DNA from 3 places in the Bacillus sp. AFS031507 genome. Region 2 is predicted to be linked to each of the others. Evidence: riboswitches for the same ligand, from Rfam matches in the RefSeq annotation. Region 2 holds a riboswitch; each other region holds the start of a gene.

Region 1 (9,956 bases), on a different contig from region 2:
ATTAATTTTATCGGAATTCGACTTGATAGCGGCGACCTTGCTTACCTTTCAAAGGAAGCGCGCAAAATGCTCGATGAGGCAGGATTCACCAATGCAAAGATAGTTGCCTCAAGTGATTTAGATGAATATACGATAATGAGCTTGAAATCACAAGGCGCCAAAATCGACAGCTGGGGAGTTGGCACAAAGCTGATTACGGCTTACGACCAAGCTGCACTGGGTGCGGTTTATAAAATTGTGTCTATTGAGGATGAAACCGGAAAAATGGAAGATACGATCAAGATCTCATCCAATCCGGAAAAAGTTACAACTCCAGGATTGAAGAGGGTTTATCGAATCATCAATAATACAAACCACCATGCCGAAGGAGATTATATTGCGTTAGCAGACGAAAAGATGCCTGAAAAACGGCTGCGAATGTTCCATCCAACCCATACGTACATGAATAAGGTGGTTACCAACTTTACGGCTAAAGAATTACATGAAGAAATCTTTTCTAAAGGCGAGCTTGTTTATGAAATGCCTTGCTTGGAAGAATCCCGTGATTATTTGAAGCAAAACCTCGATGCACTTTGGGGCGAGTATCAGCGGATTACGAATCCAGAAGATTATCCAGTTGACCTGAGTCAAAAATGCTGGGATAACAAGATGAGAAATATTGAAGAGGTTAAAGACAAGGTAGAGGCAATGAAAAGGTAACGATCAGGCGTTCTTTTGATAAAAAAGGGCAGACTTAAGAGGGGGTTATTTCCCTTTTGAGTCTGCCCTTCGTTTATTTTTGTTTAAAGAAATCGACAAAGGCATGGAAAATTTCAATACCCTGATAGGTAAGCATACTTGCGGCTGATATTGAAAAGAAGCCAATGATTACAAAGCGGATCCACATATTAATTTCCTCCCTTATTATGGTGTTAGCTTATGATTCGGGAGGGTGAATCACATAGTTTGATTGATGAAAGATAGGAATGAGAAAAATAAAGCTTTTGTGAAAACTTATGAACAAATAAATGAGTGGAGTTAGTGCTGCTGAAAGGATGGTCGTAAGGATAAAGAGAGTTTGTATAACAACGGGCAGCTTTTTGTTATCACCCCATTGATCTTTCACCTTGCCATCATCTACGTTGATGATTGCTTTGAAATCAGTATGAGAGTGTGAAAGTGTATTTGAAAAGTGGCTAAAGGTGAAAGAAAGGAAGGCAAAGAGTAACGGAATGGACAGGTTTTTTATCAGCTTGATTATTATCCACTCCTTCCAGTAATGAGATTGTTTTAATCATATACACTTTTATTATATTTGGAAATAAAAAAATTCTGACAATTTTCTTGGTTATTTTTGAAAAAAGGATCTTGTCCTTTGCAAGTTTCACAAACAGTCATGCTTTGTGTTACAATCTTAGCTAGTCAAAACAAGCAAAGGAAGAAACGAATGAGCAGAATAATACCGGTTAATAAAAATGATTACATAGATGTAGTTTTTGAAGATTTAACCCATGACGGAGCGGGTGTGGCCAAGGTGGATGGGTACCCGTTATTTGTCCCGAACGGACTGCCTGGCGAAAAGGCAAAAGTGAAGGTGATTAAGACAGGCAAAGGGTACGGCTTTGGGCGATTGGTCGAACTTTATGAAAAAAGCCCGTTCCGAGTCGATATTGAGAGCGGTGATATCCATAAATATGGCGGCTGCCAGCTCGAGCACATCAGCTATGAAGGTCAGCTCAAATATAAGGAAAACCAGGTCCGTCAGGTGCTTACACGGATCGGTAAACTGGAGGATGTTGTTGTTCATCCGATTCTGGGGATGGACCATCCCTTGCATTACCGCAACAAAGCACAGGTACCTGTTGGGGAGAAGGATGGCAAATTGATTGCTGGCTTCTTTAAACCGAGGAGCCATGAAATTGTTGATACGAATGAAAGTGTCATTCAATTGCCTGAAATTAATGAAGCGGTCCAGACGGTAAAGGAAATATGCAGCGAGCTAGGGATTCGTGCGTATCACGAGGAATCTCATAAAGGTGTACTCAGACACATTATGGCTCGTTATGGTCAGCAGACGGGAGAGCTCATGGTAGTAATTATCACGAGGACGGCGGATCTCCCTCAGCAAGATCAGCTGGTTGAGCAAATTGTTGCGCGGCTCCCGAAGGTAAAGTCAATCGTCCATAATGTCAATTCGAAGCGCACAAACGTCATCATGGGGGAAAAAACGACCGTTTGGTGGGGGAATGAAGTCATCTATGACTATATCGGGGATGTGAAATTTGCCATTTCCGCGCTGTCCTTTTACCAAGTAAACCCTGTTCAAACAAAGGTGTTATATGATAAGGCGCTAGAATATGCGGACCTTAGCGGTGAAGAAAGTGTCATTGATGCTTACTGTGGAATCGGAACGATTTCTCTATTTCTAGCACAAAAAGCCCGGAAAGTATTCGGTGTGGAAGTTGTTCCAGAGGCAATAGAGGATGCTAAGCGGAATGCGGCGTTAAATGAGATGACGAATACAGAGTTTGCTGCAGGGGAAGCGGAGGTTGTTATACCGAAATGGTATAAGGAAGGTAATGTGGCCGATGTCTTGGTTGTTGACCCGCCGCGCAAAGGCTGTGACGAGGCCTTGCTGCAGACGATTATTGAGATGAAACCGAAAAAAGTCGTTTATGTATCATGTAATCCAGCCACCCTCGCAAGAGATTTACGGATATTGGAGGACGGTGGATACAAAACGGTGGAAGTGCAGCCGGTCGATATGTTTCCGATGACCACGCATGTGGAGTGTGTGGCGCAACTCATCTTAAAAGAAGGCAACTAACCTTTTGATGTGACCCCCAAAAGTTAGAGCCTTATACTAAGCAGCTATTTGGCTGGTGTGGATACGGTATTGAACCGGACTCATGCCTGCCAATTTTTGCTTTATACGCTTGTTATTATAATAATTGATATATTCTTCGATTCTCTTTTTTAATTCCTCAAATGGGCACAGTGCTTCTCCGTAATACATTTCCTGTTTCAGTAACCCAAAAAAGTTCTCCATAGGTGAATTATCTAAACAGTTTCCTTTCCGCGACATACTCTGGCACACCTTGTTTTTCTTTAGTGTTTTTACCCATTTATTATGTTGATAATGCCAGCCTTGATCAGAATGTACAGTGGTTCTAAACTTAGAATCCTTTACTATTTCAAGAGCTTCCTTCAGAGGGCTGAGCGCTAATTCTATGGTTGGGCGCATACCTATCCCATACGAAAGAATTTCACCGTTGAACATATCCATAATAGGACTCAGATACAGTTTTACACCGTCTGAACACTTAAATTCTGTGATATCTGTTGTTAATTTTTGATGACACACCTTTGTGTGGAAACGACGATTTATACGGTTCTTGACAACTGTTCCTGTAGTTCCTTTGTAAGAACTGTATTTACGTGATTTTCTACTAAACTTCTCCACTTTAATTCCGAGATTATTCATGATGCGTCGCACCTTTTTATGATTCACTTCATTACCACGGTTTTTCAATTCCAGTTGGATACGACGATATCCATAATTTCCGTTATTTTCATCAAAAATGGATTGAATACATTCTTCAAGTTCGTGATCTGGATTTTCCTTCTTCATCCCTTTTATATGATAATGGTACGAAGATTCAGGAATACCAACTCTCTCTAAAACATCTTTTAGTTTGAAGGTTTCTTTGAGTTCGAATGATAGCGCTGCTTGTGCTTTTCGAGGTAGCCTTCCGGATCCATCTGAAAAGCTCGCAACTTTTTTAGGTATTCTACTTCTAAACGCAAAAGTTCGTTTTCTCTCTCCAATTTTTGTTCGTACGTCATTTCTTTTTCTTCTGCAATTTTTTTATTTCTTTTGTTCTTATTATTATCAGACATGGATGGCCGTCCTTTCGGTCTATCCAGGGCCTCAGGACCACCCTCCAAAAAAGCTTTCTTCCATGAAGCTATCATAGAAGGGTTGGTTAGTCCAAATTGAAGGGCGGTATCTGCCTCTGAAGAACCTGTTCTTTTCATAAAGCTTAAAACATCTAGCTTAAATTGAACAGAATAAGTTTCCTTGTTCTTCTTTCTCATTAACCCTTTCTCCCCAAATTTTTCGTAAACTTTTACCCATCTCAAAATGCGTGTAAAGTCTTTCATATCATACTTCTGTGCTAATAATCTATATCCCAATTTACCTTCTAGATACTCTTTTACTAGCATTAACTTAAATCCTTCACTATATTTAGCCACTCAAAAACACCCCAAAAATTAGATTTCACTCTAACTTTTGGGGTGCAGTACACTTTGGATGTTGCCTTTTAAAGGTCTTTAATGATTTACTAATATGTTCACATAATTGTAGAAAAGCTTTTGAAAAGACTAAATTTATATGAATTCTAATGTGATATTATTTTATCTGAGGAGGTAGCAAAATGGAAACATGACAATAAAATAATTACTTTTTCAATTTTTGGCGTTTCTGTCCACCATCATTTTCCCCATCAAAACAATGATTTAATGAAAACCTTGAAGAATAAATCCAACTTTGAAATTATGCAAACGTTTATGAACAACCTCCTTATTGAATCTTCACATTTTTCTACTTTAACACCCATTTCTTCCATGTTATTTCAAGAAAAATTGTTTAATAAAAAAATAGACCTGAAAGGATAGGTAAACCATGTAAGCATATTATCATTAAAAGTTTCCTAAGACTAATTATTTCTGGTAAGTAAATTTATATCTGAAGGAGGATAATTAATGGGTCACGATATATCAGGACACAATAAAGCAGGAAAAGAAATTGCTTATGCTCGTTTTAGCATGGGGAATTATAATGCTACCATACTGTATAATTTACTTGATGCAAATAATTACTATGCAGGAGTTAGTGGATCAGGCGACAGTTCTACCTTCTCGATACAACAAATTGAAAAGGCTATGAATGCCTACAAGCAATTTTATAAAAATGGTGATTCTCTGTCAGAAAGTGATTTCTTAACTTGGGATCAAAAACAAATCCTGAATTTTATACAGAATTGTTTAGCAACAGCAAAAATAGAAGGGAGTGTAAGAGTGTATTTTGGCTAATGTTTTAAGACTGTTTGCTAAATTCTTCAATTTCGCTCCGTATCCATATAACTCTATAGTAGTAATTACCTTCATATGTAACAATTTGCATTCCATCTAACCATTCTAAGGTGTCTAGCCATAATAAATATTTTTTTACAATAAGTAAAAATATTTAATCTTTATAAAAATTGAATATATTCCAACAATTATCCTATAATAAAGAGGAAATATATTAGGCTTTGGCTCAAATTGAAAAGTTGGCTTCATCCTTAGTTTTGCTAACATAAGATAATGCATCATAACCCCAAGATATACATAAGTACTAACTTGCTAGAAGCGAATATAATTACTTTTTTAATTAGGAGGCAATCATGGGAAGATTAGTTCATTTCGAAATTCATGTCAATGACATGGAACGGGCAAAGAAGTTTTATGGAGAGGTATTCGGATGGTCATTTCAAGATTGGAGTGAGTATGCAGGAATGCCTTACTTTGGAGCAGTGACTGGCGATGAGAATGAACTTGGGATCAATGGTGCTTTGATGCAGCGGCAAAGTGCTCCACCGGAAGCAAACCAAGCTTTGAATGCATTTGCTTGTACAATGGGAGTGGAAAATTACGATGTAACGGAAGCTAAAATTATTGAGAATGGCGGCAAGGTCGCAATGGCCAAATATGCCCTGCCTGGAATGGCGTGGCAGGGATACTATATTGATACCGAAGGCAATATATTCGGAATTCATCAACCCGATGCGAATGCAAAATAGAATCCTAAGGTGAGTGAGAGAACTCTCATCATACTGACTACTTTTCAGAAAATTATGTACTTCATATTATTAATATGCTATAGTTAGTGAAAATTACATATCGTGTAAGAATTGGTGCCAAGCTAAGGCTTGGCTTAAAAGGGAAGAACGGTGTAATTCCGTCGCTGTCCCGCAACTGTAAATCGGAGTGAATCACAAATACCACTGTCTTAGGATGGGAAGGTGTGAGGAGCAATGATGATAAGCCAGGAGACCTGCCAATTTCCAGTACACACCAAATACCTACGTGGAAATAGGTGGTGACATTCTTTTGTACGACAAACGAGTTATGAGTAGCTATGTTTATGCATATTTTTTTAGCAAAACTTAAACTTGATTGTAGAGCCATTTCCATTTTGTGGAGATGGCTTTTTTGTTGTATAGGAGATTATCAAATCATTTATTTTGGATAACGTGAACTAGTTCTCTGAATCCAGCTCCAGCGCCCAACTGCTAGTGGACTTCGCTCTCCGCCCTACGATAGGTCAAGCACGAATGCGCTACGCTCTCCGTGTTTCCTTTATCTCAGTTGGAGCGCTCCAGTCCATACGCAGCTAAACGGGCGCTTGCGCCTTTGTTCTACTTGGGAATATGTAAATTTAAATAAGGAGGAATGAAATATGAATTTAGTTAGTACTGCCATTGGTTACCCGTACATTGGTGATAATCGGGAGTGGAAACGTTGTATAGAATCTTTTTGGAAGGGTGCGATATCAGAGGAGCAATTTATTTTCGAGATGAAAACGAATCGTTTGAATAATTTGAAGCGCCAGCAATCATTAGACTTAGAGTTACTAACAGTTGGGGATTTTACCCTTTATGACCGTATGCTTGACCATGCGGCAATGTTCGGTATGGTTCCAAATCGTTATAAGTGGACAGGTGATGAAGTCGATCTAACCACTTATTACGAAATGGCCCGTGGGGCAAGCCATGTTGTGGCTTGTGAGATGACAAAGTGGTTTAACACCAACTATCACTACATCGTGCCCGAGTATGAAGGCAAGTCATTACAATTAACGAAGAACTACATTTTAGATTATTTTGTAGAAGCCAAAGAGGAATTAGGTCTTATTACAAAGCCTACAATGATCGGTCCTTTTACTTTTGTTAGCTTAGCGAAAGGATACGATGCTAAATCGAAAGCATTGTTTATTTTAAAACTCTTACCGTTATATGCTCAAGTATTGCAGCAACTTGTAGATGCTGGGGCAAAGTGGATTCAAGTGGAAGAACCAGCACTAACCCTTTCACTAACAGCAGATGATGTAAAACTAGTGCAAGAAATTTACAAACAGTTAGCAGAAGAAGTACCGGCTGCACAAATCATGTTGCAAACCTATTTTGAAGGACTATCAGCGTATGAAGAGCTGTCTCAATTACCTGTTGCAGGGATTGGTCTTGATTTCATTCATGGTTCCGAAGAGAATATGGCTTCACTTCGAAAAAACGGGTTCCCACAAGACAAAGTATTAGGAATTGGTATCGTAAATGGACGGGATATTTGGCGGGCAAATTTGGCTGAAAAAGCATTCAATACAAAAGCTGTTTTATTATTAAGCGGTGTAAAAGAAGCTTGGATTCAGTCTTCATGTAGTTTACAGCATGTACCTGTGACGACGAAGGCAGAAACAAAGCTGGATGCCATACTGACAAATGCTTTGTCATTTGCCGATGAGAAAATAATTGAGTTATCACATATCGCATCTTACGTACGTGACGAGGCTTGGACAGGAAATAAGAGCGTTTCACAAAGTATGATAGCAACTGAAGCATTAGTACAGCATAAGGCAAGGAAAAATGCACGTGTGAAAGAGCTAGTATTACAAGTAACACAAGAGGATTTTGCTCGTTCAATGACGTTTAAAGAACGTCAGCCTTTGCAGAAAAAGGCATTAGATTTACCAGATTATCCAACCACAACCATTGGCAGCTTCCCTCAGTCAGTTCAAGTAAAACGGACACGTACAGCATGGCGTAAAAAGGAAATTACAGACGCTGAGTATGCAGCGTTTCTAAAAAATGAAACAGCTCGTTGGATTCAAATTCAAGAAGAAATAGGATTGGATGTTTTAGTGCATGGTGAATTTGAGCGGACGGATATGGTTGAGTACTTTGGAGAAAAGCTAGAAGGTTTTGCCTTTACAGAAAAAGCGTGGGTTGTATCCTATGGTTCACGTTGTGTAAAACCACCAATTATTTATGGTGACGTCGAGTGGACAGCCCCAATGACCGTGAAGGAAGTAGAAGCGGCACAGCAATTAACGTCTAAGTATGTGAAAGGGATGTTAACAGGTCCTATCACAATCTTAAATTGGTCTTTTGTCCGCGATGATATTTCACGTGAACAAGTAGCCAACCAACTGGCCTTAGCACTAAGAGAAGAGATTGCAGCGTTAGAAGATGCAGGCATTGCCATTATTCAAGTGGATGAACCGGCATTACGTGAAGGACTGCCATTACGCAAAGAAAAATGGGCTGAGTATTTAGCATGGGGGGTAAATGCCTTTAAGTTAGCAACTTCTAGTGTGAAAAATGAAACACAAATCCATACACATATGTGCTATTGCGAGTTTAATGACTTTATTGAGCCGATTCGTGCCCTTGACGCAGATGTGATTTCAATCGAAACGTCTAGAAGTCATGGGGAGTTGATTCAATCTCTTAAAAAAAATCCATATGAACTTGGTATTGGTTTAGGAGTGTATGATATTCATAGTCCACGTGTACCAAGTCTAGAAGAAATCAAAGCGATTTTAAACGATAGTTTAGAAATTATTTCAAAAGAACAGTTCTGGGTGAATCCAGATTGTGGTTTAAAAACACGTCATGAAGAAGAAACCATTGCATCGCTAAAAAATATGGTGTCAGCCGCACGAAACCTACGCCAACAGCAACAACAAACTGTTTAAATCTAATCTTAACAATTAAATTAAGGGCCTTTTCCATTTTTGGAAAGGCTCTTTGGTTAATTGGGAATTACTATCCAGTTATCAGGCTTACAGATTTTGTCGGAAATATGAATGTGTATGAAGCACGTGATAAATTAATTCAGATTACAGAAGGTTTTGGTTTGACTCTAAAAAATGCTAACCTGCATACGGCGGCTACTACTCAAAGTACCCCAAAATAATAACCGAAAATTATATTTTTTATCGAGATTATTAATCATGAAAAAACAAATGGCTTAAAGTAAAACAAGAAATGATGATTGGAATAGTCAACAAATATGCGAGCCCATTCTAACGACTGGGCTCATATTTCGAGTTTCATTTGTCTTTATTTCTCAAACCATAATCTTGTTTTGTCATCTGGGTCACCATTGTAATTGATCTGGATTTCCTCTCCTTCTTTAATGTCGGTATAAGCATAAAAATTGATTGTACCTTTTTTTAATTTCCTTTTGAAAATGGCATTAGGTGTGCGGGAATGATTAAAGAGCGACCCAATTCCTAAGGCTAACGCACATTCATCGAAATCTTTTCCCCACCAGAATACATAATCGATCAAGGTTGTTTTTTCCAAATACTTAAACTCTTCTTTAGGGAAGATAATGACGGGTGACACCTCTAAAAGCTCATCCTTCTTAATATCCCGTGTAGCAAAGATTCCTCTCCCGTATTGAGATTGCCTTACCTCCAACATAGTTCTGTTTACCTCCATTTTATACACATCTCAGTTGCAGTTTTTTTATTAAGGTATGAAAAAGGGAGGTGTTTGGTATGGGTCAATTAGGTAGAAGTCTGTTGATAGCGGAAAAAAACCAAGTTAGTGTTGAGACTAACCTGGCTTAGTGAACTTATTTTTGTAAGGGGCTTACCAAGATGTTAGTTGTGCAATTGTCCAAAAAAATTATCATAATAATTATTTAATTGACTAATGGTTAATTTTTCTAACAGGTTTACAATATAGGTGATAACGAATAGTTTTTCAAAAGCTATGAGGAAAGCTATTAATCTATTAGTAAGGAGCCTGGATCATGTCTTTGAACGTAACTGAGATTGAAAAGCCCTTATATATTAAAGTGGACCCTGATGATAATGTAGCGATCATTGTCAACACTGGGGGATTGCCTGAGGGGGCAATTTTTTA
Region 2 (9,956 bases):
AAATTTTCTTTTCCATTGTATAAACCTCCATTCTTTATTCCTTTCGGATCATTTGACGATACTCTGATGAAGTATGGCTGGTTATTTTTTTTAAAAGTGTAGCAAAATGGGCTGGGTTAGGGATACCGACTAACATACTGGTTTATCATCATATGAAGGAACATTATTGATAATTGACTGCCATCTTTCTTCTGTTAGACCATTCGTCTCCGTCCGTAACTCCTGTGGTGTTTTTACACTCCACCATGTCACCTCAGAATCAGTATACCTTTATTAGGAAAGGGAAGTAAGATATTTTGAATATAAAAGCAAGATTACAAAGGTAAATGTAAGCGCTCTAAAATAGTTAAAGAAATATTCACAGGATTTTAAAAGAATTTGTTATAAAATAGAAGTATGTTAAACATTTCACATACTAAATGGTTCATTTAAAAAGGAGTATATCATATGGGATATAGTAAACCCGAAACAATCATGGAAATTACCGTTGAAAATGGAGTAAAAAAATCAAAATACCATCCTTTACAGACCCTGATATTAGGTTTTGAAGCAGGTGCCTTCATTGCTTTAGGTTATTTACTTTTCATCCGTGTCACAGCAACTTTAACAGGAAATTTAGAGGGGTTAAGCAGTTTGATTGGTGCGACTGTCTTCCCAATCGGCCTTATCCTCACCTTGCTTGCAGGTGGTGAGCTATTAACAGGAAATATGATGGCTGTGTCTCTAGCTCGAATGGCGAATAAGATTAGCACTAGACAGGTTGTTTATAATTGGTTTCTTGTTACGGTCAGTAACTTTATCGGGGCCATTTTTGTAGCATACTTTTTTGGGCATCTGGTTGGACTTACCGAATCAGGCCCCTTCTTGGAAAGAACGATTAGTATTGCTGACCATAAATTAGAAGCAACCTTTCTCCAAGCCTTCGTTTCGGGGATTGGCTGTAATTGGCTGGTGGCAGCGGCAGTGTGGCTTTGTTATGGAGCAAACGATATGGTCGGAAAAATTGCAGGTATTTGGTTTCCAACGATGGCATTTGTCGCAATCGGATTCCAACACGTTGTAGCGAATATGTTTGTGATTCCTGCAGCGATATTTGCCGGCCATTTTACTTGGCTAGGATATATTGAAAATTTTATCCCTGTCTTTATAGGCAATGCGGTTGGCGGATCTGTCTTTATCGCACTCGCATATTGGCACGCCTATAAGAAAAATGAACGCACATATTCGGAACCATTAGTGGTTCAACCAATGATGAAAAGCAGCGTAAGATAATTTACAGCTTAAAAAAATTATATATCTTCACTGATTAAGCTCCTTACACCTAAGGGGCTTTTTTGCATATTAATCAATACTTATAAGTCATATTGACATGCAAACGGGAATAAAATCCAAGAATGTATGGACTTCGTTTGGAGGTCAGCATTTACTGCATGAAAATAAAGGATAAGAGGTTGGGGGAAATGACAAAGAGCTCGTGGCTAGTATCAATTTTATTAATTTGTAGCTTATTAATTATTGCCGGATGTACAGAAAAAACGAATACAGAAAAGACAGTTGAAGAAAAAGTAACTGAACCAGGACAACAAAAGCCCAATAAAACACCAGAACCACCACAGAAAGAAGAAAAACCAAAACCAATTACGGTGAGTGTCATTGATCCGAATACAAATGCTATTTTGGAAACCTTTTTACCAGTGGAAATGGGTTTTGGAACCGATAATGAAACCTACAAAAAGGAACTTGAAAAATGGGCAAAGGATTTAGCAAGAGGGACGGAAAGTACCAAAGGATATGACCAACGAATGGTTCTTGATAAGATTGGCCCCAATGGTCAAATCATTAAAGGCAAACCTAGAATTATCTTAGAGGAATCAGAGTTAGTTGAAAAGGTCATAACAGCATCGGCAACGGGTGGAGTTATTGAACTACCTTTATATGTGACCGAGAGCGGTTATAAGCCTGAGGATGTTGACCAGTTAGGGGAAGTTGTCGTGGCAAGCTTTACAACGAGATTTAATAGCGGAGTTGTAGGCCGTTCAAAGAATATTCAGCTGTCGGCCGAGGCCATTAATAATATCATTGTCGGAGCGGGAGATATTTTCTCATTTAATACCACTGTTGGTCCAAGTGATGCCGCCCATGGATATCAAAAGGCGAAGGAAATTGTAAATAAGCAACTAGTCGACGGTATCGGCGGAGGAATTTGCCAGACGTCATCAACCCTGTTCAATGCAGTGGATCAGGTAGGTGTTAGTTATATTGAAAAACATCACCATTCCTTGTCGGTTGGGTATGTACCTGCTGGCAGAGATGCAACCGTATCTTATGGTGGACCGGACTTTCAATTTCAGAACAACACTGGTGCTCCATTTATTATCAAATCCATCTATAAAAAGGGAACCTTGACCATTGAAGTAAGAACATCAGCAGCCTACCAAAGTCTGATCGCCAAACATTAATAGTGTCAGGCACCAAGCTCCTTTGGTGCCTTTTCTGTATATTCCAAACCTACAATGCGAAAAATACCTTTGGTTCTTTTAGAAAATTGTAGGAGGAATAGTATGAAATTGTTTCAAAAAGCGCTTCTTTCCTTATCGATCCTAGCACTGGTGGCGATAACGGAAAATCAAAGTGCTTCTGCTCATGCCCTAAGGGATATGGATCATCAATTTCAAACTGTTAATAGGCCTCAAGTTGTAGAGGTTAGCAGACAGAATCCTTCGAATGGAAAGAATCAAGGGTTATCTAAAGCATATCATGGACATAAATCCAACCGTCCAGAAACGGTCAATCCCAAAAAGGGAAAGCCACCGGCCGCAAATATTCGTTTCATTCAGGTCCAACTATTAGGGATTAATGACTTGCATGGCCAATTAAATGTGACTCGGAAAGTAAATGGGAAACCGGTTGGTCGAGTGGATTATTTAGCAGCCTATTTAAAACAGCGTGAGGCTGAAAATAAAAATACTCTATTGGTGCAAGATGGAGACATGGTGGGAGCCAGCCCCCCTGTGTCGGCCCTTTTACAAGATGAACCAACTATCGAGATCTTGAATAAATTGGGTTTTGATATTGGTACAGTTGGTAATCATGAATTTGATGAAGGCTTAACGGAACTGATGCGCCTCATAAAAGGGGGAACACATCCGAAAACAGGCAATTTTGCAGGTTCAAACTTCCCATGGATTGTTGCCAATGTGGTCAATGAGAAAACAGGAAAAACGATTCTGCCTCCTTATCAAGTGATCAAAGTAAATGGGATGCCCATTGGTTTTATCGGTGTGGTAACTACTGAGACTCCAAAGCTTGTTTTGCCTAGCGGTGTGGCAGGATTAAAATTCACCGATGAAGTAGAAGCAATTAATCAGAATGTAGCGGATTTGAAAAAACAAGGGGTAAAATCGATTGTCGTTTTAGCACATAACCCTGGTACATCAGGTCCAAACGGAGAAAATCCAAAAGGGCAACTTGTCGATATCGCAAACCGGGTCGACGATGAAGTGGATATCATCTTCGGCGGCCATAATCATGCCTATATGAACGCAACGATTGACAATAAACTAGTTGTTCAATCCTATTCCTATGGAACTGCTTTCTCTGATGTTGATCTTGAGATAGATCCTAAAACAAAGGATATTGTCTCAAAAAGAGCTGAGATTGTAACTACCTTTCAAGAAGGAATCGAGCCCGATCCGGAAATAAAGAAAATGATAGAAGGCTATGAATCAAAAATAGAACCGATTGTTAATCGAGTTGTTGGCTCTTCATCTGAAAGTCTGACGGCAAAGCAAAATGAAAATGGTGAGTCAGTGCTTGGCGATTTCATTGCGGATGCACAAAGGAAAGCGTTGAATACCGAATTAGCCTTTATGAATCCTGGCGGTATTCGAGCCGATATTGACCCTGGCGATATCACTTGGGGAGAAATTTACACAGTTCAGCCCTTTAATAATGATCTTGTCAAAATGTCGATGACGGGACAGCAAATCCGTGAATTGCTCAACCAGCAGTGGGGGGCAACAAAAACGAACATGCTGCAGATTTCTGGCTTAAGCTATACTTGGGATCCAAATAAACCAGCAGGGCAAAGGGTAGTGAGCACCAAGCTTCCAGATGGCACGGAAATGGATCCTAATAAATCCTATTCTGTGACAGCGAATATTTTTCTTTCTGGAGGCGGAGATGGATTTACTGTATTTACTCAAGCTAAAAACAAAGAAGTCGGACCCGTTGACCTTGATGCATTAGTTAACTTCAGTAAAGCCCAGCCAAAACCGTTCACTTATGGCATTCAAAATAGAATACAAAGGGTTCAGTGACAAACTTGGTGTTTTAAAAAATGGGTGTCAGGCACTAATTAGTGCCTGACACCCATTTTTGTTTCCCTATTGTAATGCATCTATTACTAACTCTTTTGCCGGCAGGAAGTCTCCGCCAGTGTCCAAGTAGCGAACGGTTACTTTATCTCCTTCTTTTAAGTAGATAGCTAGCGGGACTCTTTCCGAAGAGATGATAAAGTTTTGGCGATTGTCTAATAAAAAAGAAACAATGGTGAAATCTTCTCTTTGTTCTTTATAGACTCTCACCACTGTTCCGCTGATTTGCTTTTCATCCGCTTTAGAACTGCCGTCTACAGTGCCCTTGCCTCTTTGTAGGGCTGTTTTATATTGTTTTAGGGCCTCATTTGGAGTATTGGCGTACACAGAAATTTCTGGATTAGCTGCAGAGACGATAAAGTAATTTTGCAGAAAACCGTTCGAATCCAATACAGACGTTAACCAGCTTGCTTCTCCGTAAAAATTGTAAAGAATCGGCATTTGCCCATGCCATTTCTTTTCAATAAATTTCTTCTCAATGATCTGTAAGGCACCCTGTGAATCCATATAAGATTGCTCTGGATTTCCGGTATAGTAAGTTGCTTTTCCCGTCCTTGAGTTAGTTAACGAGTAACCAAGCATAGAATCTACGCCTTCTTTAGGACTTGTGAAATCAGTAAAATAATACATCTTTCCATTTTCATCAAAGATCGGACTTACATTTGACTCAGTTCCTTCATCAGATGGGAGTTTCACGTCAGATTTTCCGAATTTACTATTCCAAAATCCATGGACGAGGTTCCCATAATAGCTGTTTTGCAGACTAACTGCCTCAGGTGAGACCGCGCCATCAATAAATTCGGGGACATTTGAAATATGATAATCTTTCATTGCGCCACTCTTAGAATCAACTACGACTAGCCCTTTGGCCGTAAATCCATTTCGGGCTGAAATAAATTCACCATAAGTACGGATGTAAAAAGGTTTTCCTTCTTCGTTAATTTCTAATTGAACATCTCCGTAGAAAATCTTCTTGGGATATTGCATGCGAATATGCCGCTCGATTTGTCTATTAAAATAAGAGGAAGGGGTATAAACCATTTCGGCCTTAATAAATTTTGGATTAGCGCTAGAATCCGTTGCACTTAATGAAAAGTAACCAGGAGTTCTTTCACCTTTCCACCATTTAAAAAATCCAGAAAATTCAACGGGAGCAATATATACATAATCACCGTTCAGTTTTTGAATCTGAAGATTTCCAAGCTCAAAGTAGCTTGTGTTCGGTACTTGCCCAAAAGCCTTTTTCATTTTGTTACGTGCAAACTGCGGTGGAACGCTAGCTGGTGTTTCCTTCTCATCAAAGGTCTGAATCTCTACCTTTGCATCCATCTTTGCTACTTGATATTTTTCATCGGCATTAAAAATGAAGGCGGTTAAGAAATAAATTCCTAGACCTAGACTTGCTAGAAAGAGAAGTCCTTTAATCTTTCTTTCTGTGCCTTTGGCAAGAACTGCTCCGCCTACAGTTAGGAAGATTGCTAACGGCCATAAAGAAGTGAAGTTTCTATCAAAATTACTAAAATAAAAGAATGAAAACACTGGAAGCATAAGAAAAACCATAACAGCAATGAAGACGCCGATTTTTTGTTTTTTATCAACTTTTTTATTTGCCTCTTCATGTTTAAAAATGGGTATTAAAACAAGTGCTGAAGCTATTCCAATGATCATCGTAAATAGAAAAATGTTCCCCATAAAATTGCCCCTTTTCACCTTGGACTTTCTTAATATACGGAAACTAAACCAGATAGGTTTCATTTTTATTTAATAATAGACTTGAATTATTTTGGTGACTATACTATTATTTAAATTAATTGATTCACTATATATTGTTTCAATAAATAATAATCAAACTATATATTGTGTTAGCCTTAAGAGACGATGCCATTGTGGCTTAATAGGGAATCTGGTGTAAATCCAGAACTGCCCCCGCAACTGTAAATGCTGACGAAATGAGCAAACCACTGTATAAGAAATGTCTAATATATTAGGCAATTATATGGGAAGGGTTCAAAGTAGGATGAAGCATGAGTCAGGAGACCTGTCTTTCTTAAGTTGTTTCAACTTCTTCGGGGATTGAGAAGATGAACGGTGGCGACAGGAGGCATTGGATACTTTTATTTTAGTCCTTTTGTAGTGTTATCGTTTCATCCGCTCAATTCCCCTTGAGCGGATTTTTTTATTATAGGGGGAAATGAAATGGTAACAAAGGAGCTTCAAGTTGATTTCAATTATGTTTTAGAATCTATTAATCAAGTTACAGAAAAATATCAGATGGATACAACTGAGCTTAAAAACCGTATAAGCGAACTGGAAGTAACAGAGGTGGAAGCAAACCAACAAGCTTTAGTCTATGCAATAAATCAAGTTGCAATGGACCAACCGAATTGGACATTTGTCGCTGCCCGTTTATATCTGAATGAATTATATGGAAAATCTGCAAAAAGTCGATGCTATAATCGTTCTTTAAAATATGGAGACTTTTATAGATTAATAAAAGAATTGACTGATAAAGGTATATATTCTAATGATCTCCTAAGTTTATATAGTAAAGATGAAATCGATCAACTAGCAAAAGAGATAAATCCAGATAAAGATTTATTATTTAATTACATAGGGTTATTTTTACTAGCGGATCGTTATCTTGCTCAAGATCATAATAGAAACGTATATGAACTCCCGCAGGAGCGGTTCATGGTTATTGCCATGACGATTATGAAGGATGAAAAGGAGTCCATCCGCTTACAGCTTGTAAAGGAAGCATATTGGGCACTAAGTAATTTATTTATGACAGTTGCTACCCCTACTTTAGCGAATGCGGGCAAAAGCTTTGGGCAGCTTTCCTCCTGCTTTATTGATACAGTAGACGATTCCCTTGATAGCATTTATTTAAATAATTGGGATATTGCTCGGCTAAGTAAGGATGGCGGAGGTATTGGGATCTATTATGGTAAAATTCGTGCCCTAGGTTCCGATATTAAGAAATTTAAAGGAAACTCCTCTGGAATTGTACCATGGATTAAATTGCTAAATAATACAGCTGTCAGTGTCGATCAGTTAGGTCAACGGCAAGGTGCCATTGCTGTTTATCTAGATTTGTTTCATAAAGATATCATGAACGGATTTCTCGATTTGAAAACCAATAATGGAGATGAACGTCGTAAAGCCCATGACATTTTCACGGGTGTCACCATACCAGACCTATTTATGAAAAAATTAGAAGAGAAAGATGAGGATGGAAGAAGTATCGGGCAGTGGCATACATTTTGTCCCCATCAAGTAAAACAATTTATGGGCTGGAAGGATGAAAAAGGGAACCTTCTCGGACTTGAGGATTTTTATGATGAAACGGATGTTAAATACTTTACCGAGAAATATGAAGAGGCCGCAGGTAACCAGCTTCTTCCTCGTAAAACCTACCGTGCAATGGATATTATGACACGAATAATGGTTGCTCAATTAGAAACAGGAACACCATACATGTTCTATCGTGATGAAGTAAACAGGCAAAATCCAAATAAGCATGTATTAGGCAAGGGCCGTACAACTATTTTCTGCAGTAACCTATGTACAGAAATTGCTCAAAATATGTCAGCTACGACCATAGTTAACGAATACCAAAATGAAGATGGCAATCTCGTGATTGTTCGTAAACCAGGTGATTTCGTTGTTTGTAATTTATCTTCTATTAATTTGGCAAAAGCAGTTCCTGCAGATGTTTTAGAGCGTTTAATTAGGATCCAAGTAAGAATGCTCGATAACGTGATTGATTTAAATACAATCTCAGTTGGACAGGCTCAACTAACAAATACAAAGTACAGAGCCGTGGGTCTTGGTACATTTGGCTGGCACCACCTTTTAGCACTTAAAGGTATATATTGGGAATCTGAAAAGGCTGTTACGTATGCGGATCGCTTGTATGAAGATATCGCCTTTTATACCATTCGTTCTTCAATGGAACTAGCCAAGGAGAAAGGGTCTTATAGTCTATTTAAAGATTCAGAATGGCATACTGGGAGCTATTTTGATCGGAAAAATTACCAAACGAAAAGATGGATTGAACTAAAAAGGGATGTCGTAAATCATGGTATTCGAAATGGTTGGTTAATGGCTATCGCTCCCAACTCATCAACAGCCAAAATAGGAGGTTCCACTGATGGAATAGATCCGATCTATTCTGTTGAATATGCAGAGGAAAAGAAGAATTTTAAATTTAAAGTTACCGCACCTGATTTAAACCATATAACGTACGACTTTTATCGCCGGTCCAGACATGAATTAGATCAAGTGTGGAGTATTAAACAGAATGCGGCACGAGGGCGTCACATTGATCAAGGCATTAGCTTTAATTTATATGTTAGGCACGATATAAAAGCAAAGGACTTGCTCAACCTGCATATGGAAGCTTGGAAGCAAGGATTAAAGACAACGTACTATGTAAGAAGCACATCTCAAACGGAAATTGACGAATGTGAGGCTTGCCATAGCTAACATCTTTTAAGAATAGATTGGAGAAGATTATTTTATGGATATTCATTTACCGCTATCAAGAATAAAACTGTTAAACCCTGAGTTTCCCAATAAATCAACCGGTATTATCAACGGAAAATCATCAGGCTTGCTCAACTGGAATGATATTGCTTATCCTCAGATATACGATTTATATCAAACTTTATTGTCAAACTTTTGGAAAGCTCAAGAGATTAATATGCAAGATGATATAAAGCAATGGGACTTTCTAAGTTCAACGGAGAAAGATGTCTTTTTACGAATAAATACACAACTTGCTTGTTTAGATAGCCTGCAGACCCCTACCATGTGTCAAGTGATGGATTATGTGTCGGATTCTAGCTTTAAAGCAATATTTGCTGTCATCGCTCAGCAGGAAGCAGTTCATAATGAATCCTATTCCTATATATTAAGTTCTCTTGTCCCCTTAAATGAACAAAAGGATTGGTTCAATCAAGCCAAAAATGATCCAATCGTTCAAAAAAGAAACCAACTGATATTAGATGCATATGAATGTTTCCGTGAGAATCCTACACCACAAAATTTATTTCAACTAGGTGTGAATTCTATTAATCTAGAGGGTATTTATTTTTATGCTGGCTTTGCTTTTTTCTATCATCTTGCCCGCCAGCAAAAAATGCTTAAGACTAGTACAATGATTAGCTATATACAACGGGATGAAATGCAGCATGCGTATTTCATGGCACAGTTTCTACGAATACTTTTAACAGAAAATCCGGATTTACATACAGAGGCTAACATTGATTATGTATATAAAGTGGTTGGACAAGCTGTCCGACTTGAAAAAGAGTGGGCACATATGATTTTGAAGGATATAGATGGTATTGAATTGAACGAGTACGAAAGATACACCGAATATCTTGCTAATAAGCGGCTTCGACAGCTAGGTTTACAGAACTTATATAAAGAAAGGGTAAACCCTATGCCTTGGATCCATGTTTTCAGTGATGAAATGATGAATGGAACAAAATCCGATTTTTTTGAACAGAAGTCAAGAAGCTATGCAAAGGTAACACAATCAAACGGTTTCGATGAATTATGAAAATTGCCATC
Region 3 (9,956 bases), on a different contig from region 2:
CTCATCTGCCCGCCAAATAATCTCCTCATCCGACGTTACCTTTGTGACGACTGAAGCCTTGTCAAGCAAATCTAAATCACGTAATACTTCCAGCATTAAATCAATGACTTTCGCTACTTTTATAAATATGACACAATCATTGTCTTGAATGACTTTTTTCATGGTTTCATAGTCATCCCGTGCTGGAACAATCGCCACATGCTCATCCCCATCTGCCAATGGAATTCCCAGCCTAGAAGCCGCCCCATTAATGGACGAAATCCCCGGAACGACTTCAATCGGAACCTGCGGATACTTTTCCTGCATCAAACGCATCATATGAATAAACGTGCTGTATAAAAGAGGATCCCCTTCAGTAACAAAAGCGACATCCTTTCCATCCTGCAGTTTCTCCCACACATTTTCCACGGTTTCCGTCCATTTTCTTTCCAAAGTGGCTGGATCCTTTGTCATCGGAAAGACAAGGCCCAGCATTTCTTTTTCGTTCGGCTGAAAATAGACATCAATGATTCGATGGGCATAACTTTTGCTGCCCTTTTGTTTTTTCGGATAGGCAATCACTGGTGATTCCTTTAATTTACGAAACGCCTTAACGGTAATGAGCTCTGGATCCCCCGGGCCAACCCCAAGGCCGTATAATGTACCTAACATGTTTACTCCCCTTCCTTGCGCCATGCTTCTATTATGTAAATCGGATTTAATGCATCAAATCTTGTCAGATTCAAAATGGGCTTACTTCTGGATATTTGCGCAAGAGTAATGTTCGTCTCATATCCCCGTTCTTTAAACGCCCTCATCGCTTCGGAAAGATTTTCAATCGTGACGGCATTTAAGACAATGCGTCCACACGCTTTCAAGCGGCTGCAGCAAATATCCAAAATGTCTTCCATCCCGCCTGCCGTCCCGCCAATAAAAACCGCATCAGGATCTGGGAAGGTATCTAATCCCTCTGGTGCTTTCCCGTGAAGAAGTGTTGCATCCACACGGAACTTGGCTAAATTTTGCTTACAGTTTTCCAAGTCGCCCTCGTTCTTTTCGATGGCAAACACTTGTCCTTCCCTGGCGATTTTCGCTGCCTCAATCGCAACAGAACCTGTGCATGTCCCAATATCCCAAACCGTACTGTCTTCCATTAACCTTAGGGCACTAATGCTTAGTGTGCGAATTTCCTTTTTGGTAATTAAGCCCTTATCCGGTTTGCGCTGAAAAAACTCCGCATCGTCAATGCCAATCGGCCAATGCGAGCTTTCCCCCTTTTTCTTGAGAATCACCACATTGAGCGGTGAAAACTCTTCATCCTTCATTTCATCAAGGGTAAACCAGCGGCATCGTTCTTTGTCACTGCCAAGGTTCTCTCCCACAAACGCCTCATATTCAGTCATGCCAAAGGAAAGCAAATACTGAGCGATTTTATTCGGGGAATTTTCCGTGTCGGTTAAGATTGCGACCGTTTTTTTTCCATCCACCCGCTGGGCCAGCCCTTTTATACTCCTGCCGTGAACGCTAGTGAAATACACATCCTGCCATCTTTCTTTCATTCTGGCAAAAGCAAGCTGGATCGAACTTAAATATGGATAAATATCCAAATCGATTTTAGAAGATAAATAGCTTCCAATTCCATAGAACAACGGGTCTCCAGAAGCTAGAATCACTACGTTTCTCGTCTCCGACTGCAACCGTTCGACAAGTGAAGAAAGCCCGCCTTCAATCGCGATTTTTTCGCCGGCGAATTCAGGAAAAAAAGAAAGCTGTCTCTTTCCTCCTATTAATAGTTCACTTTCATAAATCCATTTTTCGTACATCGGGAGCAGGCTCACTTTGCCTTCATCCCCGATGCCGATCATTTTAATTGATGCCATTCTTTCGCACCACCTTTCCTAACATTTCCCCCTTCATGGTATAAAGGGTCGTATCTATATCGATCCCGCCATCGACTTCCTTTAACGCAGCAAGGCAGCAATGGTCGCTTAGCATTTCGAAAAAGGAAAGATGGCCCTGTGCTGTCATCATATCTCCAACCTGTGATGCCGTATTGGCCGTTCGAATTTGCTCAACCAAAGCGGCATCAGCACCGGTACGGCTTGCCACCTCCGCTAAAAAATCAAAATCTACCGGGGCACTTTTCGAGTGGACCATCATGATCCCCATTGCCACCTTTGAGAATTTCCCCATCATGCCGACCATCGACACTCTTTTTACCCCTTGCTTCTTGCATTGTTTAAGGGTAAAACCGACAAAGTCACCCATTTCGATAAAAGCTTCCTCAGACAGCTCGGGGAATTGCTTCATGGCATTTTTCTCGCTCCGCCCGCCTGTTGTAATGACAACGTGCTCGCAGCCACTGGCCCGGGCAACACTAATAGCCTGGATGATGCTGGCCTTATAGGCCGCTGTGGAAAAAGGAACGACAATCCCTCGGGTACCGAGGATAGAAATCCCGCCAATGATTCCTAAGCGTCCATTGAGTGTTTTTTTGGCGATTTCTTCACCGGCTGGTACGGAAATGACGATCTTAATCCCTCTCGTAATCCCGAATTCGTTTAAAACCCCTTCGGCCGTCTCACGGATCATTCTCCGGGGAACAGGATTAATCGCGGCTTCGCCAACAGGAACGGGCAAGCCGTCCTTTGTGACCCGGCCAACCCCAATTCCCCCGTCAAGGACGATACCTGGTTCATCGATCCATGTCACGGTGGAAACGATTAAGGCCCTGTGGGTGGCATCCGGGTCATCACCCGCGTCTTTAATCGTACTGGCGGTAGCCGTTTGTTCCGTCACTTCACAGCTTTCTATCTGAAAGGTTGCAAACCGCTTGACTGGCAAGTAAATGGTCGATTCTGTTTGCGGCTCACCGGTTATTAATGCCGTTAGCGCCGCTTTTGTTGTCGCCGTTGCACAGGCCCCTGTCGTATATCCTTCCCGCAGCTTTCCTTTTGGTACTTCCTGCATGGGTTATCCCCGTTCAGCCATAATGGAAATGGCGTTTAATGCAGCAACAGTCACGGTACTGCCGCCTTTCCTGCCAATATTGGTGATGAATGGGATATCGAGCTTGGCTAATTCTTCTTTTGACTCAGCGGCGGAAACAAACCCAACTGGCAGACCAATGACAAGACCTGGTTTCGCTTCTCCTTCTTTAATCAGGCGGATGAGTTCGAGTAAGGCGGTTGGGGCGTTCCCGATGGCAAAAATGCCGCCGTCCGCTTCTTTGATCGCTTTTCGCATCGAAATAATTGCCCGTGTGGTATTTAACCGTTTGGCTTCTTGTACCACATCCGGGTCAGAAATATAGACCTTGATTTCTCCGCCGAATTTTTGAATTCGCGCTTTATTAGCCCCGCTTTGAATCATTTGAACATCGGCAACTACCATTTTCCCGCTCCGAATCGCACGGATGCCGGACTGAATAGCATCAGGATGAAAGAGGACGCTTTTCCCGAGTTCAAAATCAGCGGATGCATGGATGATGCGCTGGACAATCGGATATTGCTCCTCGGTAAACGGGTGCTCCCCAATTTCTTCATTAATCATTTCAAAACTTCTTCCTTCGATCTGTTCCGGTTGGACGGTTAACGGTTTAAATTCGGTACGAAAATCCATTTCTCTCACTCCTGTATTTAAAATGATTGTTCTGGTGTGACGGTTGGTGTGGAACCAATCCTTTTATCTAATTCTGCGATGACATCAATAAAATTAGCATAGACGGTGACATAATTCAGTTTCGGGCGGCCAATAAGGATGACCTCAATCCCCAGTTCCTTGGCCGCTTCCACCTTTTCATCGACCGATCCGACTTTCCCGCTCTCTTTCGTCACCATTAAGGTCACGCCATATTGCTTATATAGGGCTTTGTCGAACTCTTTTGAAAATGGTCCCTGGATCGCAACAATATTTTTCTGCAGCAGCCCTAGCTGCTCACATTTTTCCATATTATCCACACGAGGAAGCATCCTGGCGATCAAGCGGATGTCCGGGTTTCCTAATAGTTTTTCTGTGAAAATTTGAAGCGTCTTGCTGCCAGTCGTCAGCATCACCACGCCTTTTTTGGCCAATGCAAGCTCCGCTGCTTCCTGGTAGCTTTCGACCACTATCATGTTGTCATATTGAAAAGTTTGTGACTCCCGTTCATACCGGATATAGGGGATTCCCGCCGTTTGGGCCGCCTTGATTGCGTTTTTCGAAGCTTCTTCCGCAAATGGATGACTTGCATCGACAACCGCTAGAATCCCTTTTGTTTCAATCAACCCCACCATGTCTTCATCCGTTAATCTTCCTACTTGAACAGGTATCCCTGACTCCCTTAATTCAACCGCTGCATTTTCTGTGACAACGGAGGCCAAGAGATCGAAGCCCTCCTTTTTTATTTCTAAAGCAAGGGCTCGTGCATCACTTGTACCGGCTAATACGAAAATCATCCTCTATCTCCTGCCTTTTGCTCTGCATGTTCGTGATCATGGTGATGGTCATGGGCATGGTCGTGATGGTGATGGTCATGGCCGTGATGATCATGGTCATGATCATGGTGGTGGTGATGATCGATATGTTCCATCACATTGAGACGGTATTGGCAGGTATCGCAGTTCATCTTCACCTCATCACGGAGGGCTTCTTCCACCCGATCGATTAAAATCGTCTGTAATTTTGGATGATAACCAAAATAGTCAGCCAACTGAAATTCAACCGTGGAATATTGATTTTGAATAGGAACCATCATATCTTCTAACCGTTTAATCAGGATACCGGTGAATAGAAAGTAAGGCAGGATTACCACTTTTTTTGCTCCAAGCTTAATACAGCGCTCAATCCCTTCGTTCACAAGGGGATTGGTCACCCCCATAAAGGCAGGTTCGACGATTTTATAGTTTGTTTTTTCCCATAGTAATCTAGCAATTTTATATAAATCGCTATTCGCATCGGGATCGCTTCCGCCCCGTCCTAACAAAAGGACAGCCGTATCGTCTTCGATGGATTCTAAATTCTCGCCAATTTCCATTAATCTCGTTTTTAGAATTTCAAATGTTTCCTCATGAACTCCGATTGGCCGGCCATAAGTAAATTGAACAAGTGGATATTTATTCTTCGCCTCATCAATCGCTGCTGGAATATGAATTTTGGAGTGTCCTGCCTGTAAGAGCATGATTGGAATCACGACAATATGGTCGGCCCCTTTTTCCACACACAGATCGATTCCTTGATTAACGGTTGGTCGTTCAAATTCTAAAAAGCACGTCTCCACCAGGAAAGAATCGTCCCAAGTCTTTCTCATCTCACGGATGAACTCGCGAACCTGCTGATTTCCCTCTTGATCTCTGCTCCCATGCCCCACAAATAAAATTGCTTTCAAAATATTTCCTCCCCTTTGTTTGTAAATGCCTAACCTGCCAATTGACCGCTAGACGTCTCCCCTTTACTCCCCGCAAACAGCCGCTTCGATTTTAAGGTTTGGTGTGATATCCTGGTACACAAAACCTTGAACCTCTTTGACCCGTTTAAAAAATTTATAGAAACGTTCATTTGGATAGCCCTTTTGTTTGTACTCTTGAACAATCCCCTCTATGACCCCGACAATTTGGTCCGGTGCGATTCCTTCCTCTACGATTTGGCCGGGATGTGCCGATCTTCCGGCTACCTTTGCCCCTAGAAATAAATCAAACGCTCCTTTTCGGTAAACAATGCCAATATCCTCTTTTACAGCTCCGTAGCAGGCCATACCGCAGCCATTTACACCCAGTTTTAATTCCTTAGGAAGTTCCATTCCGCCAAGCTTTTCATGTAGTTCCTCTGCATATGGAATGGAATCCTTCTTTTCTCCGTCACAAAAATCACAGGCTTTTACGGTTAATACGTCGCCAACAGGAGCAATCAAAAAGTTAGCCGCCGTTAGTTTTTCAACAATCTCATCAGGCTTAGAGGTTAAAATTTGCAGCTTCATAAAATGGTCTTGTGTGTATTCCATGACACCTTCTTCTCCGACAAGTTGGGAAAGAATGACCATCTGATTCGCGGTAAATTTTTTATTGGCGACACCAGGGCTGACCGCTACCTCCAAAATAGATTGAAAGTCTTGCTTCACCAATAAACCTTTGGTTAGGCCATCGTTCTCACCAAGGATCATTTGCAAGGCTTCCTCAGCCAGCTCTCTTGGCGACTCTTTCACTGAGGTTGGGGTGACTAGTTTTTTGTTCACCGGTGTTACTTCTTCCGTTTGCTCCAGTGCCCATGGTTCGGCTTCCTTTTGCAAACGCTGATGCGGTTTCAACGGCTGTATTGCCTGATTTAATGTATACTTCCGCTGATAACCGCGCGGAGTGATGATCAAGCCGTCGTAGAAAAATGTGGAGGAGTTTCCAATTAAAACGGTGGTTAACATACCAATTTCATGTTCGAGCATCTCTTTTAAATTGGTTAAGACGATCTTTTGACTATCACGGTAAGCACTCTTTACCAATCCTACAGGGGTTTCTGGTGAGCGATATTTTAGTAGAATTTTTTGAGCTTCCATGATCTGCCGTGTTCTTCTCCCGCTTTTTGGATTATATAAAGCAATCACAAAATCAGCTTGAGCGGCCGCTTCGATTCGTTTCTCGATTATGCTCCAAGGTGTCAAATGGTCACTTAAGCTGATCGTACAGGCATCATGCATGACCGGCGCGCCTAATAAAGCAGCACAGGAGTTGATGGCAGAAATACCAGGGACCACCTCCACTTCTACCCCTGAGTCTTTTTTCCAGCCTTTTTCGATTAGCACTTCGTAAACCAGTCCTGCCATTCCATATACACCGGCATCACCGCTCGAAATGACGGCTACCGTGTAACCGAGTTCGGCCTGTTTCACTGCCTCCTGGGCCCGGCTCACTTCTTCTGTCATTCCTGTGCTGATGATTTGTTTTCCAGCTATTAATCCCTTGATTAAATCAACGTAGGTTTTGTAGCCGATGATGATATCACTTTCTTCGATGGCTTCTTTTGCCCGTCCGGTGATATGTTTTTCATCACCAGGGCCAAAACCAATAACCAATAATTTGCCTTTCACACTATTACGCCACCTTCCAAAATTTCAAACTAGAATCCAGCTACTATCCGCTGTTAAATCTTTTCTTTAACAGCTTTTTGTACTCCTGCAATGCATTCCGACCCTTCTGGCTGTATGAATCCTTCTTCGGAATATTGATAAATCGCATGCTCCTGAGGGCAATGACCTTCCGCCAGATGACGCTTTACAATCGTAGTTCCCACTTCTGGGGTTACGTTTTTATACCAAGTTCCTGACGGATAGACGATGGCAACAGGTGCATCCTTACATCTCCCATTGCATCTTGTTCTTGTTGTATGTATCAGTGAATCTAAGTTTAAATTGGTGATTTCATTCCGAATTGCTTGTGTCGCTTCCTCCCCACCCTTTCTCATACAGCTGCTGCCGTTGCAAATGAAAACATGGTGTTTCGTCCCTTGTAAATTCCAAGTAGTCATGTCACACTCTCCTTTTCGTTTTTTACGTAAAAAAAGCACCCCTATGGACATAGGGGTGCAGAATATATACACACAAAAAAATAGCTGTGTATGTTCAGCACTTCTACCTATGTTCCCGTAGGTTGATTGAAGTTATTAGGTAAAGGCAGGTCTCCTGACTTAGGTTCATCATCCATTGCGTCTTCCCGAATTCCTTCAGTGACATCTGCAATAAACTCCCCATACAGTGGCGGGTACCGTGACGGATTTAATCCGTACTTCCCTATTAAGCACATATTCGTGCACCTATCCTAATCTATTCAATTGTTAAAAAGGCTTGTTCCTTCTAAAGCTAAACTATGAGAATTAAAAATGATTTAGAATCATCAAAACGAAAAAATCCGTTCAACATTAGTTGAACGGATAAAACGTCAGCACAAAGAAAGTTAATAAATAATCCTTTTTGTCCAAACGTTCCATCTTCTCAACCCCCGAAGAAATCGAAACATTAAAAGTTAAGACAGGTCTCCTGACTTGTGTTTCTTCCTACTTTAGACCCTTCCCGAATCGTCAATAAATAAACGGTCCAGTGGTTTGTCTATTTCGTCCACACTTACAGTTGCGGGGACAGTTCTGGCCTTTCACCAGATTCCCTATTAAGCCCTAAGGCATCTTAACTAATTGTTAACAAATTCATATGTAATTTTAAGAGATAATAATTATACTAGTCTAACAAATAGAATATTTCAAGTGCTTTTTTTATTCCCTTATATTATTTTCGGGGATCGGCATAGCTATCGGATTGGTGGATACCTACAACAACTTCTTTATCCCCATTCCCTATTTAAATGCCCTATTAGTTATTATTAATCTTGGTGAAAGGAATCGGTAAATGATGAAAGAAAACCTAATTATGACTTTATCAATCGACACCTTTTAACAAATATGATTGATAATATAGATGTGGTAATTCCCTACCTTAAATTTCCAATCGAGTGATGAATGAGGTTCGGAAACTTCAACCTCAGCTGATCGGAAGTAGAGTATTCCTATGGCACGATAAAACGATGGTTTAAAATAAAAAAGTTTATATACCGTTCTTGTTACAAAAGGGTGTCCCTATTTTTAAGGACACCCTAGCTAATTTTGGATTAACAATTATTCCATTAGACCTCTTATGTTAAGTAAAAAAAATTTGGTTCATTTCTATTATAAAAAGGTCCAATTGTTACATCTCCCCACCAAAGGTGGCCACCGTCTGTCTATCAGGAACAAACGCCTGACCATTCCATTTCAATACAGTTTGTACATATCCCAGACTGTCCGCATTATACCTGCCAGCTATCCTTTGATACGCTTCGAGTTCATATCTATTATCCCTGTTAAAATCAATCGGGTATAAACCAGACAAGGGATTCACCCACCCATTAATAGGAGCCTTTAATATACCTTGGGGGTTATAGATTTCCGATAAATATTCCTTCCCCTTATAAGTAAGGTCAAGAATATACTTTTCTCTGAGATGATAACTGATTACCTTTGCTTTGTATTGATTTTCATATGTCACATCGTACCTATAGGAATCATTGAATGCATCCGAATCAAATATTTGCCTTATTTGACCGTTCATATAAGAAAAGATATACGCATAAACCGTGCCGGCGCTTCCTCCGGTGTCAATAACCACTAAAATATCTTCCCCCTTGTTGCCTGTCAAATCACCTAGAAAAAGTGTGGGGTTGTATCCTGAGTTATTTTTAAAATGGATGTGATCATAGTGATGTGTTCTCCCATTTTGGACAACCAAAGTGATATCTTTCCAAAATGGACTATCAGGAGTTTTATATGCCGTAAGATAAACATTATCCTTTATTCCGTCTCCGTCAATATCACCCCTCTTTACCGTTAAAACTGTTGGACTATTGGTATGAAGTTGTCTTGTATCAGCAGATTGCAGTTCGGCCCGTATTTCTAAAAGTTTGTGCTTTGAAGGATAAGGATTGGGAAAGGACAAAGCCATATCAATCGTTTGAAGTGTTTCATTTGTTAATCCGGCTCTTGCCTGCGTTTTAGCCAAACAGTACCAATAATAGGGATGATTCGTCTCACGTATTTTTGTGTAATAGTGATGCAGTACTTTATTAAAATCATTGGTGTCCATTTACAACCCACCTGTCTTATTATTCTCCATATAGATTTATGTTCAAATCCACAGGAGCATTCCAAGATCTGGTCTACATGGGTTATCGACTAGTAGGTTCCATTTTTTTCATATAAAAAAAGCAGCCTACCTGAGCTATTATCAGCCATAACCTGCTTTTTTCGTTATGTTCATCTAGAATCAGTTTTATCACCTAACAAGTCTATAGGAGAAATGTCTCCACCCAACCAGATTGCTTGAAATCCTAGCTCGATAAAAAGTTAAGGGGCTGCCCAAAAAGTTAAGTACCCGCCTTTTTGAACAGCCCCTTGTTCTATTTAATCAATTCTTTAAGTGATTAACACGG

What was found. Region 2 has a riboswitch for cobalamin ahead of COE25_RS22335 (ribonucleoside-diphosphate reductase subunit alpha). Riboswitches for the same ligand answer to the same signal wherever they lie in the genome.
Region 1: another riboswitch for cobalamin. It lies ahead of metE (5-methyltetrahydropteroyltriglutamate--homocysteine S-methyltransferase); the one in region 2 lies ahead of COE25_RS22335 (ribonucleoside-diphosphate reductase subunit alpha).
Region 3: another riboswitch for cobalamin. It lies ahead of COE25_RS06720 ((2Fe-2S) ferredoxin domain-containing protein); the one in region 2 lies ahead of COE25_RS22335 (ribonucleoside-diphosphate reductase subunit alpha).

Annotation. Positions count from the first base shown of each region.
Region 1 covers NZ_NUOW01000036.1:107,076-117,031, reverse strand. Annotated here, with positions in the region: gene COE25_RS25750 (nicotinate phosphoribosyltransferase) at 1-699, shown strand, start outside; gene rlmD (23S rRNA (uracil(1939)-C(5))-methyltransferase RlmD) at 1,427-2,806, shown strand; gene COE25_RS25740 (IS3 family transposase) at 2,843-3,769, opposite strand; gene COE25_RS25735 (helix-turn-helix domain-containing protein) at 3,670-4,236, opposite strand; gene COE25_RS25730 (hypothetical protein) at 4,747-5,076, shown strand; gene COE25_RS25725 (VOC family protein) at 5,430-5,825, shown strand; cobalamin riboswitch at 5,921-6,101, shown strand; gene metE (5-methyltetrahydropteroyltriglutamate--homocysteine S-methyltransferase) at 6,485-8,776, shown strand; gene COE25_RS25715 (SET domain-containing protein) at 9,144-9,509, opposite strand; partial or broken gene garD (galactarate dehydratase) at 9,844-9,956, shown strand, end outside.
Region 2 covers NZ_NUOW01000025.1:198,831-208,786, forward strand. Annotated here, with positions in the region: gene COE25_RS22310 (methylated-DNA--[protein]-cysteine S-methyltransferase) at 1-16, opposite strand, end outside; gene COE25_RS22315 (formate/nitrite transporter family protein) at 448-1,272, shown strand; gene COE25_RS22320 (VanW family protein) at 1,461-2,459, shown strand; gene COE25_RS22325 (bifunctional metallophosphatase/5'-nucleotidase) at 2,562-4,319, shown strand; gene COE25_RS22330 (hypothetical protein) at 4,386-6,068, opposite strand; cobalamin riboswitch at 6,235-6,436, shown strand; gene COE25_RS22335 (ribonucleoside-diphosphate reductase subunit alpha) at 6,573-8,864, shown strand; gene COE25_RS22340 (ribonucleotide-diphosphate reductase subunit beta) at 8,899-9,945, shown strand; gene COE25_RS22345 (flavodoxin domain-containing protein) at 9,942-9,956, shown strand, end outside.
Region 3 covers NZ_NUOW01000004.1:9,481-19,436, forward strand. Annotated here, with positions in the region: gene cobI (precorrin-2 C(20)-methyltransferase) at 1-651, opposite strand, end outside; gene cbiE (precorrin-6y C5,15-methyltransferase (decarboxylating) subunit CbiE) at 654-1,859, opposite strand; gene COE25_RS06695 (cobalt-precorrin-5B (C(1))-methyltransferase) at 1,846-2,949, opposite strand; gene COE25_RS06700 (precorrin-8X methylmutase) at 2,953-3,600, opposite strand; gene cobK (precorrin-6A reductase) at 3,618-4,415, opposite strand; gene COE25_RS06710 (sirohydrochlorin chelatase) at 4,412-5,344, opposite strand; gene cobJ (precorrin-3B C(17)-methyltransferase) at 5,408-7,033, opposite strand; gene COE25_RS06720 ((2Fe-2S) ferredoxin domain-containing protein) at 7,087-7,470, opposite strand; cobalamin riboswitch at 7,598-7,774, opposite strand; cobalamin riboswitch at 7,952-8,140, opposite strand; gene COE25_RS06725 (VCBS repeat-containing protein) at 8,678-9,610, opposite strand.